One region of the Paraburkholderia steynii genome, then DNA from elsewhere that is predicted to be linked to it. Evidence: riboswitches for the same ligand, from Rfam matches in the RefSeq annotation. Region 1 holds a riboswitch; the other holds the start of a gene.

Region 1 (7,281 bases):
TACCGCCGTCGACCAGGCGGCAGAACACGAGTTGCATCGGCACATGCTGGCCTTTCGGCAACACGATTTCCGCGACATCGCTCGCGATACCCGACAGCAGCAAACGCGCCGCCGCCAGCGACGTCGCCGTCGCGCAGCTTCCCGTCGTGTAGCCGCTGCGCAGTGGCGCGGGTTGTTCGGGCGTTTCGTCGCGCATCACGGTTTGCGGGTGTCGAGTAGCGTGATCGGCAGCGCGGAGCGCCACGTCTCGAAGCCGCCGAGCGCCTGCGCCTCGGCAAGCGCAATGCGTGTCAACGCGCCGCCATACTGCGCGCGCCACGCAACGAGCGCCGCCTCGCCTTCGAGCGTGACGGCGTTCGCAATCAGCCGCCCGCCTTGTTTCAACGCGCGCCAGCACGCATCGAGCACGCCATGCGCCGTCACGCCGCCGCCGATGAAAATCGCGTCGGGCGCGGGCAAGCCTTGCAGCGCATCGGGCGCCTTGCCTGCGATCAGTTGCAGTCCCGGCACACCGAGCGCGTCGCGATTGTGCTCGATGAAACGCTGACGCTCGCCGTTCGCTTCGATCGCTATCGCGCGGCAACTGGCGTGCGCGCGCATCCATTCGATACCGATCGAGCCACAGCCCGCGCCGACGTCCCACAGCAGTTCGCCGGGCGCGGGCGCGAGGCGTCCGAGCGTCAGCGCGCGCACGTCGCGCTTCGTCAACTGGCCGTCGTGACGAAAGGCGTCGTCGAGCAGGCCTGGCGTCAACGCGAGCCGCGGCGCATCGGACGACGCATCGCGCCGGCAATCGAGCGCGATCACGTTCAGCGACGCCGTCTCGCCAATCGACCAGTCGTGCGCGCGAGCGTCGATCAGGCGTTCGGATGCGCTGCCCAGATGCTCCATCACGATCATGCGCGTCGCGCCGAAGCTGCGTTCGACGAGCCACGCGGCGACGGCGGTAGGCGTCGCGCCGTCCGCGCTTAGCGCGAACACGCGTGCGCCATCGTGCAAATGCATCTGCAGCGCCGCAAGCGGCCGACCAACCAGCGACACGGTCGCAACATCCTGCAACGCCCAGCCAAGACGCGCCGCCGCAAGCGACACCGACGAGGGAGCCGGCAGCACGCGCAATTCATCGGCTGGAACGTGGCGCGCGAGCGTTGCGCCGACGCCGTAAAACATCGGATCGCCGCTCGCCAGCACGCACACGGGCGTGTCGCGCCGCGCGAGCACGGGCGCGATGTCGAACGGATGCGGCCAAGGCTCGCGCGCGGCGTTCAGGCACACGGGCAGCATCGCCAGATGCCGCTCGCCGCCATAGATCACCGACGCGTCGATCAGCGCGCGCCGCGCCGTTTTCCCCAGGCCGGCAAAACCGTCATCGCCCATTCCCACCACGGTCAGCCACGCCGACATGCGTCGATCCTCATCTGCTTGCTGTACTGAAAACGCTGCTGCGGGCCGTGTTTCAAGGCTGCGGCATCGTTGTGCTGTTCGAAAAAAGGCATAATACCCGTTCGCCGGTGCCTTTCGGGGCCTAAGAGGGAACACACATCACTGCGATGACCGTGACTGCCCCCGCAACTGTATGCAGCGAGTCCACGCCAATTTGCGCCACTGGTGATACCGGGAAGGCCGGTGTGGACGTTGACCTGCTAGTCAGGAAACCTGCCGGCCAACAGTTCGTGCCAGTCAACATCGGGCGGGGTGTACCGATGCCGAGCCGCTCTCCTTCGAGATGCCCGGGCCGTCGCGCGACGTTAACCCGGTGATGTCTTGAGCCACGCTTTCCATTCGTCCGACGCTTCCGCCTTGCGCCCTTCGGCTTGTCCGGGGCTGTTGCGCATCGTACCCGCGCTCGACGGCGGCATCTGCCGCGTGAAGCTGGCGGGCGGCGAATTGAGCGCAACGCAGGCGCTCGCCATCGCCGGGGCGATCGACGAACACGCGTCGGGTATCGTCGACATTACGAATCGCGCGAACCTGCAATTGCGCGGCGTCAAGCACGGTCATGAAGACGCGCTCATTGCGGCACTCCTCGACGCGGGCCTCGGCCCGCAAAACACTGAGCACGCATTCGCCGACGACGTGCGCAACGTAATGATCAGCCCAGCGACGGGCCGCGATGCGAGCGCCTTATTCGACACAACCGCGCTCACTGCCGATCTGCTCACGCTGCTTCAAAGCGACACGCGTTTCGTCGCGCTGTCGCCGAAATTTTCGCTGATGCTCGATGGCGGCGAGCGTCTGATGATGCTCGATCATCCGCACGACATCTGGTTTTCGGCGATGCCGCATCGTGAGCGTTCTGACGCCTGGTTCGCGTTCGGCCTTGCAGGATGTCCGCCCGTTCTTGCGCAACATGACGGCGCATTAGCCGCCGTCACGGCTTCGGATCTCGCAACGTTCACGCGAGCGCTCATACACACGTTCCTCGACCTCGCCGCGCCAGACGATACCCGCATGCGCGACCTGCTCGCCAAGCATTCCATCGAGAGCATCATCAGGCACGCCGAACGCAAATGCGGCGTACAGACGTTGCGCGACGCGTCGATCGAACGCTGGCACCGCGAACCTGCCGATGCGTCGCGAAGGCTCGGCGCGTATCGACAAAACGACGGCCATCGTTGGCATGTCGGCGCGCAGCCCGCATTGGGCCGCATCGACAGCGCGGTACTGCGTGGCCTCGCCGAACTCACGCACGGCAACGAACGCGCAACCCTGCGCATGACACCGTGGCAAAGCGTGCTGCTCACCGATATCGACCCAGCGAACCTCGACGCCACGCTACGGAAGCTCGAAGCACTGGGCCTCGCCACCACTTCGCAAAATCCGCTAACCCGCGTGATCGCATGCACCGGCTCCGCAGGCTGCGCGAAGAGCCAGGCGGACACCAAAGCCGATGCCCTGAAGCTCGCTGCACACGTGCCCGCACATGCGCAAGTGCATCTCAGCGGCTGCCCACGTTCCTGTGCAGCCGCGCACCGCGCGCCCTACACGCTGCTCGCAGTGGCCGACGGCCATTACGACCTGTACCAGACACACGACCCGCGCGAGCCCAACGGCTTCGGCCGATGCATCGCGCGCGGTCTGACGATCGACGAAGCGGCAGACGTGCTACAAGCATCCGCCCTTCCCCCAACTGATGAGCCATTCGATGCTTGACTACATCCGCGACGGACAGGAAATTTATCGCCAGTCGTTCGCGACGATACGCGCGGAAGCCGATCTTTCGCGCATTCCCGCCGACCTCGAAAAGCTCGCCGTGCGCGTGATCCACGCATGCGGGATGGTCGATATCATCGGCGATCTGCGCTTTTCGGACGGCGCAGGCCGCGCCGGGCGCCAGGCCCTCGCCAACGGCGCGCCAATCCTCTGCGACGCGCGCATGGTCGCCGAAGGCATCACACGCGCGCGGCTGCCCGCGCACAACGAAGTGATCTGCACGCTGGCCGATCCATCCGTGCCCGCGCTCGCGCGCGAGATGAACAACACGCGTTCGGCGGCGGCGCTCGAACTGTGGCAGCCACATCTGCCAGGCAGCGTCGTCGTAATCGGCAATGCGCCGACCTCGCTCTTTCATCTGCTCGACATGCTCGATAGCGGCGCGCCGCGCCCCGCGCTGATTCTCGGCTTCCCGGTCGGCTTCATCGGCGCGGCGGAGTCGAAGGCGATGCTCGCCGCCAATAGCCGCGGCGTGCCGTTCGTCGCCGTGCAAGGCCGGCGCGGCGGCAGCGCGATGGCGGCAGCCGCCGTGAACGCGCTCGCATCGGAGGACGAATAATGGCCGATCAGGCGAACAGCACGCGCGGGCGTCTCTATGGTCTCGGCGTCGGTCCCGGCGACCCGGAACTGATCACGGTGAAAGCGCTGCGGCTGCTGAAATCGGCACACGTGGTCGCGTACTTCGTCGCGAAGGGCAAGAAAGGCAACGCGTTTTCGATCATCGAGTCGCATCTGTCGAGCGAGCAGGAACAGTTGCCGCTCGTCTATCCCGTGACAACGGAAGCGCTCGAACCGCCGCTGTCGTACGAAGCGATCATCGCCGACTTCTACGACACGGCCGCCGAAGTGGTCGCGAAGCACCTCGATGCGGGACGCGACGTGGCCGTGATCTGCGAAGGCGATCCGTTCTTCTACGGCTCGTACATGTACCTGCACGACCGGCTCGCCAACCGGCTTGCGCCGCGCTTCGAAGGCGAAGTGGTGCCCGGCGTGTGCTCGATGCTCGGCGGCGTCGCCGTGCTCGGCCAGCCGCTCGTATATCGCAACCAGACGCTGTCGGTGCTGTCAGGCGTGTTGCCCGAAGACGAACTCAAGCGCCGTCTCGCCGCTGCCGATGCCGCCGTCGTGATGAAGCTCGGCCGCAATTTCGACAAGGTGCGCCGTGTGCTCGACGAACTGGGACTCGCGGAGCGTGCTCTGTACGTCGAACGCGCGACGATGGCGAACCAGCGCATCGTGCCGCTTGCCGAAGTCGACCCGATGGCGTCGCCGTATTTCTCGCTGCTCGTCGTGCCGGGGGAAAAATGGCAAGGCTGACGACGCCGCCCGCAATCGTGATCCTCGGCGTCGGCGCGCTGGACACGGCGCGGCGCGTGCAATCCCTTTATGACGGCGCGCAGGTGCATGGCCTGCAAGGCCGCGTCGCCGACGCCGATGTCGCCTACACGGAACTCAACGCGCATCTGCGCGAGCTGTATGCGAGCGGCACGCCGATCATCGCGTTGTGCGCGGCGGGCATCGTGATCCGCTGCATTGCGCCGCTGCTCGCGGACAAAGGCGTCGAGCCGCCCGTGCTGGCCGTCGCCGAGGATGGCAGCGCCGTCGTGCCGCTGCTCGGCGGGCTGTCGGGCGTCAACGTGATGGCGCGCGAAATCGCCGCCGCGCTCGACGTGCCGCCCGCGATCACCACAAGCGGCGAACTGCGCTTCGGCGCGTGCGTGCTGAATCCGCCCGACGGCTACACGCTTGCCAGCATCGACCAGGGCAAGCGCTTCGTGTCCGATCTGCTCGCGGGCGAGGCGACGCGCATCGAAGGCGACGCACCGTGGCTCGACAGCGTGCAACTGCCGCGCGCCGACAACGCTCGACGCGCGATCCGCGTCACGCCGCTGGCGTGGAACGGCGCGACGGACGAACTGGTGATTCATCCGCGCAGTGTCGTCGTCGCCGTCCATGCAACGGGACCGGGTGACGGCTTGTTGCATCAACGGATACTCGAAGCGGCGCAGACGCATGGGCTGGCGGCGCAATCGCTGGCGGTGCTGCTCGCGCCTGCTTCGCTGACGGGCGATCCCGCGCTTCAACAGGCTGCGGATACGCTGCAGGTCGCATTGCGCTTCGCCGTCGGCAGCGGTGACGACAACGGCGCGGGCCAGATGCTCAGCCAAACCCTACGTGTGCCCCACAAAGCGCTCGATGCAAACGCCGACGCGTCCATCGCCTTCGCCGTCGCGCACGCGCCGCTCGATCCCGCGACAGTCGGCCGCGCGCGCGGCAAGCTGAGCGTGATCGGCCTCGGACCCGGTGACGCGTCGCTGATGGTGCCCGCCGCGCGCACGGCGCTGACGCAGGCCACCGACATCCTCGGCTACGAAACCTACGTGAAGATGGCAGGCCCGTTCCGCGCGGACCAGCGTGTGCATGGCACCGACAATCGCGAGGAAATGCAGCGCGCCCGCCACGCATTCGAACTGGCGAGCACGGGACGGCACGTGGCGATGGTGTCGTCCGGAGATCCAGGCGTGTTCGCGATGGCGGCCGCCGTACTCGAAGCGCTCGACAAAGTGCGCGACGACGCGCAATACGCGGCGTGGGCGGGTGTCGAACTGGAAATCGTGCCCGGCGTGTCCGCCGCGCTGGCGACAGCCGCGCAGGCAGGCGCGCCGCTCGGCCACGATTTCTGCATGCTGTCGCTGTCGGACAATCTGAAACCGTGGTCGATCATCGAAACGCGGCTGCGTCACGCAGCCGAAGCCGATCTGGTGATGGCGTTCTACAACCCGATTTCGCGCGCCCGTCCGTGGCAACTCGACAAGGCGCTCAATATCGTGCGCGAATCTCGCGCGCCGACGACAATCGTCGTGCTCGGCCGCGATATTGGCCGTCCCGGCGCGACATTGAAAACGACGACGCTCGCCGAGCTGAAATCCGTCGATGTCGATATGCGAACGATGGTAATAATCGGCTCATCGACGACCCGCGTGTTCCGCCCCGCCGGGCACGGCCGGGAATGGGTTTACACGCCGCGCTGGTACGAATAGGGGCCGCTTAAACGTTTGCATCGATTTAAACCGGCCATTTATTGAAATTGAATAAAGCCGGCGAAAGGTGAATTACGGCCGCGCAAGAAAAATAAACTAAAGTTTTTTCATGACGCGACGTATACAACGATTATCTCCGGCCACCGCTTCATTCGCCCATCATGCAAACCAGTGAAGACACCGTCGACACAGACGCGAGCGCGCCTGTCACCGCTGCGCGTCAGCTTTCGCCCGATGCCGTACCCGTCGGCACGCCGCTCGAATTTCCGATTATCGACAGCGATGGCGCGCTGCTGTTCGATCGCGGCGCGATCGTAATCGGCGCGGATGAGCACCGCTTCCTGTTCCAGCATTTCAAGCCGCAGCGCGGCGACCTGGACACCGCGAACGACGACGGCACGCGCGCCACACAGGCGGCAGCCAAGCCAGGCGACGCCGAAGCGCTCGCGCTCAAGGACATGCATCTGACGATCGGCGCGCTGATCGGCGTGCGCTCGCAGGTCGGCATGGGCGCGCCGATGCATCCGTCGCGCATCATCGGCTTTGCGCCGAACGAGTCGCTGTTCGTCACGCCGCCGCTCGTCGACGGCAAGCCGATGGCGCTCTCCGTCGGCGAGAACGTCGAGATCGTCGCGATTGCGAGCCAGGCGGTGTTCCGCTTCGTGTGTACCGTCGATTCCGTCTGCCAGGTGCCGTTCCACTATCTCGTGCTGTCGAAGCCGGGCGTGGTCCGCCGGCTGCGCGAGCGCAAGTCGGTGCGCGTGCGCGCGAGCCTGCCGCTGCGCTTCAGCGTCGAAGCGCAAGGCACGGGCTACGAAAGCCTCGGGCTCGTGCAGAGCGTGAGCGCGCTGGGCATGTCGTTTTCCGCCGCGTGGACGGTCGGCGAAATCGGCAAGCGCATCCGCGTGGCGTTCACGCTGCGCTCCAAAGACATGGAGACGCCGATCGAAACCACGGCGATCATCCGCAACGTCCAGCCCGGCTCAAAACCCGGCGATCCCGCTACGCACGGCATCGAGTTCGACCA
Region 2 (7,281 bases), on a different contig from region 1:
TCCGTCGACGGATAGATCGAGAACGAACCGGTGCGCGCCGTCACGCCGCTCACGCCCTTGGCCTTCTGTAGCGCCTGGTCGGCATGCTGGTTCAACGTGCCCGTCAGCGACGATGGATCGCTGGCTTCCTGTTCGTAGAACAGCGTGATATCGACGACGTCCTGCGGCACATCGGTGCTCGCCTGCGCGTTCAGCGACAGCACGCCGGCCGGCTGATACTGCTGCACAACGGTTTGCGCATGGGCCGCGACGGACGTGAGCGCGAGTGCAACAGGCGCCGCGCAGGCACCGGCCGCGAGCGCCCATACGAGCGCGGATTTTTTGGTCATTGTTCGACTCCTTCGTTGAGCAGGTTATGCATGCATGCGTCGAGAGCCGCGTCGCCAGACGCAGTTGCGCGGCGCGCGTGGCATGACGCTTGCGAGGCGGTTAGGCGTCTGAAAGGGTCGTCTGGTTCCCGAGTGAATACTCGAATGTCACGCGAACTTACGTATTCACCACGTGTTCATGCAGCGCGCTTCGCAAGCTGCTTCGTAATGAACGCCCATTCCGCCTCCGTAACGGGCGTGATCGACAGACGGTTGCCCTTCGCGAGCACGCGCATGTCGGCAAGCTCGGGATGCTCGCGCAACGTCGCCAGCGGGATCAGCTTGATTTTCTTCTTGAACACGACATCGACGAGCGTCCAGCGCGGCGTTTCCTGCGTCGACTTCTCGTCGTAGTACGGGCTCTTCGGATCGAACTGGGTAGGGTCAGGGTAGGGCGTCGACGATACTTCGGCGATGCCCGCAATGCCCGGCTCAGGGCAACTGGAGTGATAGAACAGCACGCCGTCGCCCGTCTTCATGATGTCGCGCATGAAGTTGCGCGCCTGATAGTTGCGCACGCCCGTCCAGGGCAGCGTGCGTTGCGGGGCATTCGCGAGATCGTCGATGCTCGCTTCGTCCGGTTCGGACTTCATCAGCCAGTAGCGCATGAGTCGGATTGAACGTGAAGTAGAAGGAAGTCTTCGTTGAACAGTCGGGTTCAAACGGTTTGCAACGCGGTGCTCGCCAACCAACGCAAAGCGCACGCCCAAAGAAAAACGGCATCGGATAAAGTCCGATGCCGTTCGTATAGGTCCCCGCCTTAGCCGCTAGGCCGGCATCCTGAACCTGAGGTTCAGAATTGGTCGCAGTTAGCAGCACTTCGGGTACATCAGACAGAGTGACGCGCACACCCGTGCTACAAATTTCCGCAACCGTGCATATAGCATTGGTTCAAGGAATATATGACCTTGGCGAACCAGGCAGGGAAGCTTAAAAACGTTTGCTCCACAACATGGGCCCGACCGCAAAACAATCAAGCCCAACAAAATTTTCTTTACTGCACGCTGCTGTACTGTTGGATCACAGTGCCAAGCTGCTCATTCATCTGGTGCATTGTACGCCGGATTTCTTCGGCGGGAAATGATTCTCCGTGTCGCACGCTGGCTTGCAGCCTAAGCAGTTCCGATGCCAGCGACAACGCCGCCATCACGGCGATACGATCCTGGCCGCGCACGTTGCTGTTCGAGCGGATCTTCGACATCTCGGCATCGACACGGGCCACGGCTTCGAGCAGCGCCGCTTCCGTTTCCGCCGAGCAGGCGAGACGATAGGGCTGGCCGAGGATCGACACTTCGATCTGCTTCGTGGTCATGCGTTTTCTCCGTGGCGGGTCGCGTCGTGGTTCGCGTCGTGATTGGCCTGCGCCTGCTGCTCGGGCGCGAGGAGATCGAGTTGATTGTCGGGCTCGTGACCGCGAGCGCGCGGCAGCTTCTCGAGGATGGCATTCAGACGTACTTGCGCGTCGTCGATCTTCGCGGACAGCGCATCGCGCTCCGCTTGCAATGCGGCGCGTTCTTCGCGAGTCTGTTCGAGTTCTACGCGGGTCGCTTCGCATTCGGCGCGCGCTTGTGCGAGCTGTTCTTCGAGTGCGAGGCGCGCTTCGTTGTAGCGTTGGCTGATCTCGATCAGCCGACCGATGTTCTGTGACAGTGTTTCGAGTTCGGTGAGCATGTGCTGCGTCCTCTAAAGACATGGCATTCTAGCGCGGAATGTCGCACGCTCGGACATTTGTCTCGTTTCAGGACGTAACAGTAGCGCTTTAACGCGGCATTATCCAGGTGTCTTGTCGCGATTCACGCATTTTTACCCTTGAAAAAGGGACTCTTTTAACAGTCCACCGTCATCGTCCCTGTGACCACCTCGCGTTTCTTGACGCGTGTGTACGTCACTTCTACACTTGCGGCACTCTGGTGCCCGCGCGCGGTATCGCGCCGCGCGCAGTTAAACGGGAAGCAGGGAGCGAAGTCCGCCCGGACGAGCCAACCTGCGCTGTCCTCGCAACGGTACAACGACCGCAGTTCCTGCAGGTCGACCCATGCACGCGTCGAGCCATCCATAGAGCCGATGCCGTGCGAAGCGCCACTGCGCATGATGCGTGGGAAGGCGGGTCGGCCAGTCGTCAGCCCGGATACCGGCCGGAGGCAAGGAACGTGTCGCTCCTTGTACAGGCATCGGCCCACGAGGAGCGGGCCGCGCACAGGCCCACAGGACTCTTTCGATGCTCACCTCCGTGTTTGTCCACCCGGCGTATCTGCGCCAGGTGTTTCCGCGCCCGCTGTGTCCACACTTCAGACGCGCGCCGCTTGCTGCGGTCGCCGTGATTGCCTTTGCTTCAGCCCCGCTCGCCGCAAGCGCGCAGACGGCCGACGAGGCGAATCCATCCGCCACATCCACGGATCGATCGGACAACGGCTCGACCGATACTTCGTCAAACACAATCCCCACGACTTTGTCACCCATCGTCGTCACGGCCGACCGTCGTGCGCAGCGACTCGCCGACGCGATTCCGCAGACCACGCTGTTCGATCCGCAGGACATCGCGGACAACAGCGCGCGCGACTTGCCGGGGCTGCTGCAGTTCGCGCCTGGCGCGCAGGTCGTGCGCAACGGCGGGCCGGGTGCGACGTCGAGTCTGTTTCTGCGCGGCGCGTCGTCGACACAGTCGCTCGTGCTGATCGACGGCGTGCGCGTCGATTCGGTGAGCCAGGGCAACGCGCAACTCGAACAGATTCCGCTCGACCAGATCGATCACGTCGAAGTGGTCAACGGCAACGTGTCGGCACTGTACGGCTCGGGCGCGATCGGCGGCGTGGTGCAGGTGTTCACGAAGGACGGCGGCAATCATCCGCCGCGTTTTCACTTCGACGTCGAGTACGGCAGCTATCACACGCAACGCCAGGCGGCGGGCGTCGACGGTGCGCTCGACAAGGACGGCCGCACGACCTTCAGCGTCACGCTCGCGCGCGCGAAGACGGACGGCTTTTCGTCGATCGACCCGGCGCTCGCGCCCGTCAATCCGAACGCGAACGGTTATTTCAACGAGAGCGTGAGCGCGTCGCTGCGCCACAAGCTCAACGACCAGTGGGACATCGGCCTGCGCTACTTCCAGTCGAACGGCAACGACAGCTTCGACAATCCCTTCGGCCTGCCCACCGATCTCAACAACCTGCACAGCAAGGTACAGACGGCTTCAGCCTTCGCGAACGGCAAGCTCACCGACTGGTGGACGACGCGCTTCGTCGTCGCGACGGGCAACGATCGCAGCAACACGTCGCTCAATGGCGACTATCTGTACCGCTACGATTCGGACAACCGGCAGTACACGTGGCAGAACGACTTCACGTTTGCGCGCGATCAAAAGCTTCAATTGGGCTACGAGCATCTCGACCAGACACTCGACTCGAATCAGTACAGCGCGCCCGCGCGTCACGTGAACTCGGGGTTCGCGGGCTACACGGGGCGCTTCGGCAACAGCCAGATCCAGGCGAACCTGCGGCGCGACCAGTACTCGGATTTCGGCGGAGCCAACAGTTACTATCTGGGCTATGGCTACGACTTCAACGAGCACTGGAAGGTGACTGCAAGCTGGTCCGATGCGTTTCGCGCGCCGAGCTTCAACGATCTGTACTACCCGTACAGCGGCAATCCGCTCATTCAACCGGAGCACAGCCATTCTGTCGAAGCCGCATTGCAGTACGCATCCGATGCGCTCGGCCTGATGAAGCTCACGGCATTCCAGACGCGTTATACGAACCTGATCGACTATGTGCAGACCACGCCGGGCATCTACGTCGCGGAGAACGTGGGGCATGCGAAAGTGCAGGGCATCGAAGGATCGTGGCAGGGTCACGTCGGCAGGACCGACGTGCGCGCGGCCCTAACGTTCCAGAATCCCGTCGATGAAGACACGCATACCGATCTGAACCGTCGCGCACGTCATTTCGCGTCGTTCGCCGCGAACCGCAATATCGGCACCTGGCGTGTAGGCGGCGAATGGCTCCTGAGCGGCGAACGCGATGATAGCGGCACGGCGCTCGGCGGTTATGGCATCGTGAACCTGTCCGCGCGCTACAACCTCACGAAGGCGTGGTACGTGGCCGCGCAAATCCAGAATCTCTTCGACAAGGACTATGAACTCGCCTACACGTACAACACGCCAAGGCGCGGCGCCTATATCACGCTCGGCTGGCAGCAGCAGTGACGCGCGATGAGCGGACTCGTGCAACGTCAGCCGCAACATCAGCCGATCCGGGTCGCGCGAGGCATGAGCGCGAAACGCGCGCTCGCCATCTGGACGGCGCTCGGCATCGCGGCGCTCGCGGTCTTCGTGGCGTCGCTTGCACTCGGAAGCGTGAGCGTCGCGCCGTCGCGCGTGCTCGACGCGTTGCTGCCGTCGGCTGACGTATCGTCCGATCTCGCCACGCAGATCGTTCGCACGCTGCGCCTGCCGCGCGCGCTCGCCGGCTTCGGTTGCGGCGCATTGCTTGCGCTTGCAGGCGCGTTGCTTCAGGTGCTGCTGCGCAATCCGCTGGCCGAGCCGTACGTGCTCGGCGTGTCGGGCGGCGCGGCGAGCTTTGCGCTCGTCGCGATGATCGCGGGCTGCGCGTGGTGGATCGTCGATGCATCGGCGTTCGCCGGCGCATTCGTGTCGATCCTGCTGGTGCTCGGTCTTGCACGCGGCGCGCTGTGGCGCGGCGAGCCGCAGGACGCATCGCCGCGTCTGCTGCTGACGGGCGCGGTGATCGCAGCGGGGTGGGGCGCCATCATCACGTTGCTGTTGACGGTCGCACCCGACAGCCGCTTGCGCGGCATGCTGTTCTGGCTGACAGGCGATCTGAACGGTGGCGGCATGCCGTGGCTCGCGCTCGCTGCGCTGTGCATCGCGTTGCTCGCGATCGTACCCATCGCGCCGCAACTCAATGTACTGCTGCGCGGTGACGCCGCGGCGCAAGCGCTCGGCGTTCCTGTGATGCGCGCGCGGCTGCGCGTCTACCTGGTCGCATCGCTCGCCGCTGCCGCTGCTGTGACGACGGGCGGCACGATCGGCTTTGTCGGGCTCGTCGTGCCGCACATGCTGCGTCTCGCGTTCGGCAACGATCAGCGGATGCTGCTGCCCGCAGCGGCGCTCGGCGGCGGCGTTGCCGTGATGGGGGCCGATCTGATCGCGCGTACGGTGATCGCGCCCGCGCAGTTACCCGTCGGCGTGATCACCGCGTTGATCGGCGTGCCCGTGTTCCTGTGGATGCTGCTTCGACGGAGGCGCACATGAATGCACCCATGAACGCACGCTCAAGCGCCGATACCACGCTGCACGCAGACCAACTGACCTTGCGCGCCGGTTCGCGCACCTTGCTCGATGCCTTCACGCACACGTTCTATCCGAGCGAAGTCTGGTGCATCGCCGGGCCAAACGGCGCGGGCAAGACGACGCTCATCTCGACGCTCGCGGGTCTCATGCGTCCAGCGAAAGGGCACATCGAACTGGACGGAATGCATGTGAACGCATGGCCGCTCGCGCGCCTCGCGCAGCGCCGTGCGTTGATGCCGCAAACATCGCACGATGCATTCAATGCAAGCGTACTCGACATCGTGCTGCTAAACCGTTTTCCGCATCTGGCCGGCTGGGGTTGGGAGCGAGACGAGGATCACGCAGCCGCGCATGCGGCGCTCGATGCGCTCGGTCTCGCGGACTTCGCTTCGCGCGACGTGCTGTCGCTGTCGGGTGGCGAGCGGCAGCGTGTCGCGCTGGCGGCCGTGCTATGCCAGGACGCGCCGCTGCTGCTGCTCGACGAGCCGCTCGCGCATCTGGATCTGCATCATCAGATCGACTGCCTCGAAGCGTTGAGCGCATGGACCCGCGGCGCCGGGCGTACAGTGATGTTCTCGTGCCACGATCTGAATCTCGCGCGGCGTTTCGCGACGCACGCGCTGCTGCTCGAAGGCAACGGCATCGCGCATGCGGGACCCGCGCGCGACGTGCTGACGCCCGAACTCGCCAGCCGCGCATTCGGCTATCCGCTCGTACTGATCCGCGACGGCGACGATGAAGCGCTGATTCCGGCGCTGCGCGCAGCGACTCGCAACTGAACACGCATGAACCGAACTCTTCACGCAAACACGAACATGACCACATCGCATTCCCTGCCTATCGTCGAGCCGCTCGACCAGACATTGCGCGCCGAGCTGCAACGCATCATCGACCTGAAGACCAAGCCGCCCGGCAGTCTCGGCCAGCTCGAGGCGCTCGCGCGTCAGATGGGCATGATCCAGCGCAGCACGCAGCCCACTGTCACACGTCCCGCGATCATCGTCTTCGCCGCCGATCACGGCATTGCGAACGCGGGCGTGAGTCCGTATCCGCAAGCGGTGACGGCGCAGATGGTGCTCAACTTTCTCGCTGGCGGCGCGGCGATCAATGCGTTCAGCCGCGTTGCGGGCCTCGAACTCGAAGTGGTGAATGCGGGCGTCGCGCATGAGTTCGCGCCGCACGAGAAGCTCGTCGATATCCCCGTTGCGCGTGGCACGCGCAACTTCGCGCAAGAGCCCGCGATGACGCGCGACGAAGCGCTCGCCGCGATGCGCGCGGGCGCGGACCGTGTGCGTCATCACGCGGCGTTCGGCACCAACGTGATCGGCTTCGGCGAAATGGGCATTGCGAATACGTCGTCGGCTGCGTGTTTGATGAGCCGCCTGTGCGGCGTGCCTATCGACGATTGCGTTGGGCGCGGCACAGGTCTCGACAACGCCGGCCTCGTAAAGAAGCGCAACGTGCTGGCGGCGGCGCTTGCGTATCACCCGGCATCGAATGATCCGCTCGATGTGCTCGCAACCTTCGGCGGCTTCGAAATCGCGATGATGGCGGGCGCGTATCTCGCAGCGGCACAGGCACGCATGACGATCGTCGTCGACGGCT

What was found. Region 1 has a riboswitch for cobalamin ahead of cobG (precorrin-3B synthase). Riboswitches for the same ligand answer to the same signal wherever they lie in the genome.
Region 2: linked by a shared signal. The riboswitch ahead of BLT65_RS21015 (TonB-dependent receptor domain-containing protein) and the one ahead of cobG (precorrin-3B synthase) in region 1 are both predicted to bind cobalamin.

Annotation. Positions count from the first base shown of each region.
Region 1 covers NZ_FNDI01000021.1:77,472-84,752, reverse strand. Annotated here, with positions in the region: gene BLT65_RS31080 (cobalt-precorrin-5B (C(1))-methyltransferase) at 1-196, opposite strand, end outside; gene cbiE (precorrin-6y C5,15-methyltransferase (decarboxylating) subunit CbiE) at 196-1,404, opposite strand; cobalamin riboswitch at 1,493-1,678, shown strand; gene cobG (precorrin-3B synthase) at 1,765-3,153, shown strand; gene BLT65_RS31065 (precorrin-8X methylmutase) at 3,146-3,772, shown strand; gene BLT65_RS31060 (precorrin-2 C(20)-methyltransferase) at 3,772-4,530, shown strand; gene cobJ (precorrin-3B C(17)-methyltransferase) at 4,518-6,254, shown strand; gene BLT65_RS31050 (flagellar brake protein) at 6,416-7,281, shown strand, end outside.
Region 2 covers NZ_FNDI01000011.1:176,302-183,582, reverse strand. Annotated here, with positions in the region: gene BLT65_RS21040 (SIMPL domain-containing protein) at 1-329, opposite strand, end outside; gene BLT65_RS21035 (EVE domain-containing protein) at 506-976, opposite strand; RNA gene ssrS (6S RNA) at 1,117-1,298, opposite strand; gene BLT65_RS21025 (cell division protein ZapA) at 1,363-1,680, opposite strand; gene BLT65_RS21020 (hypothetical protein) at 1,677-2,039, opposite strand; cobalamin riboswitch at 2,260-2,522, shown strand; gene BLT65_RS21015 (TonB-dependent receptor domain-containing protein) at 2,587-4,569, shown strand; gene BLT65_RS21010 (FecCD family ABC transporter permease) at 4,576-5,637, shown strand; gene BLT65_RS47935 (ABC transporter ATP-binding protein) at 5,634-6,455, shown strand; gene cobT (nicotinate-nucleotide--dimethylbenzimidazole phosphoribosyltransferase) at 6,492-7,281, shown strand, end outside.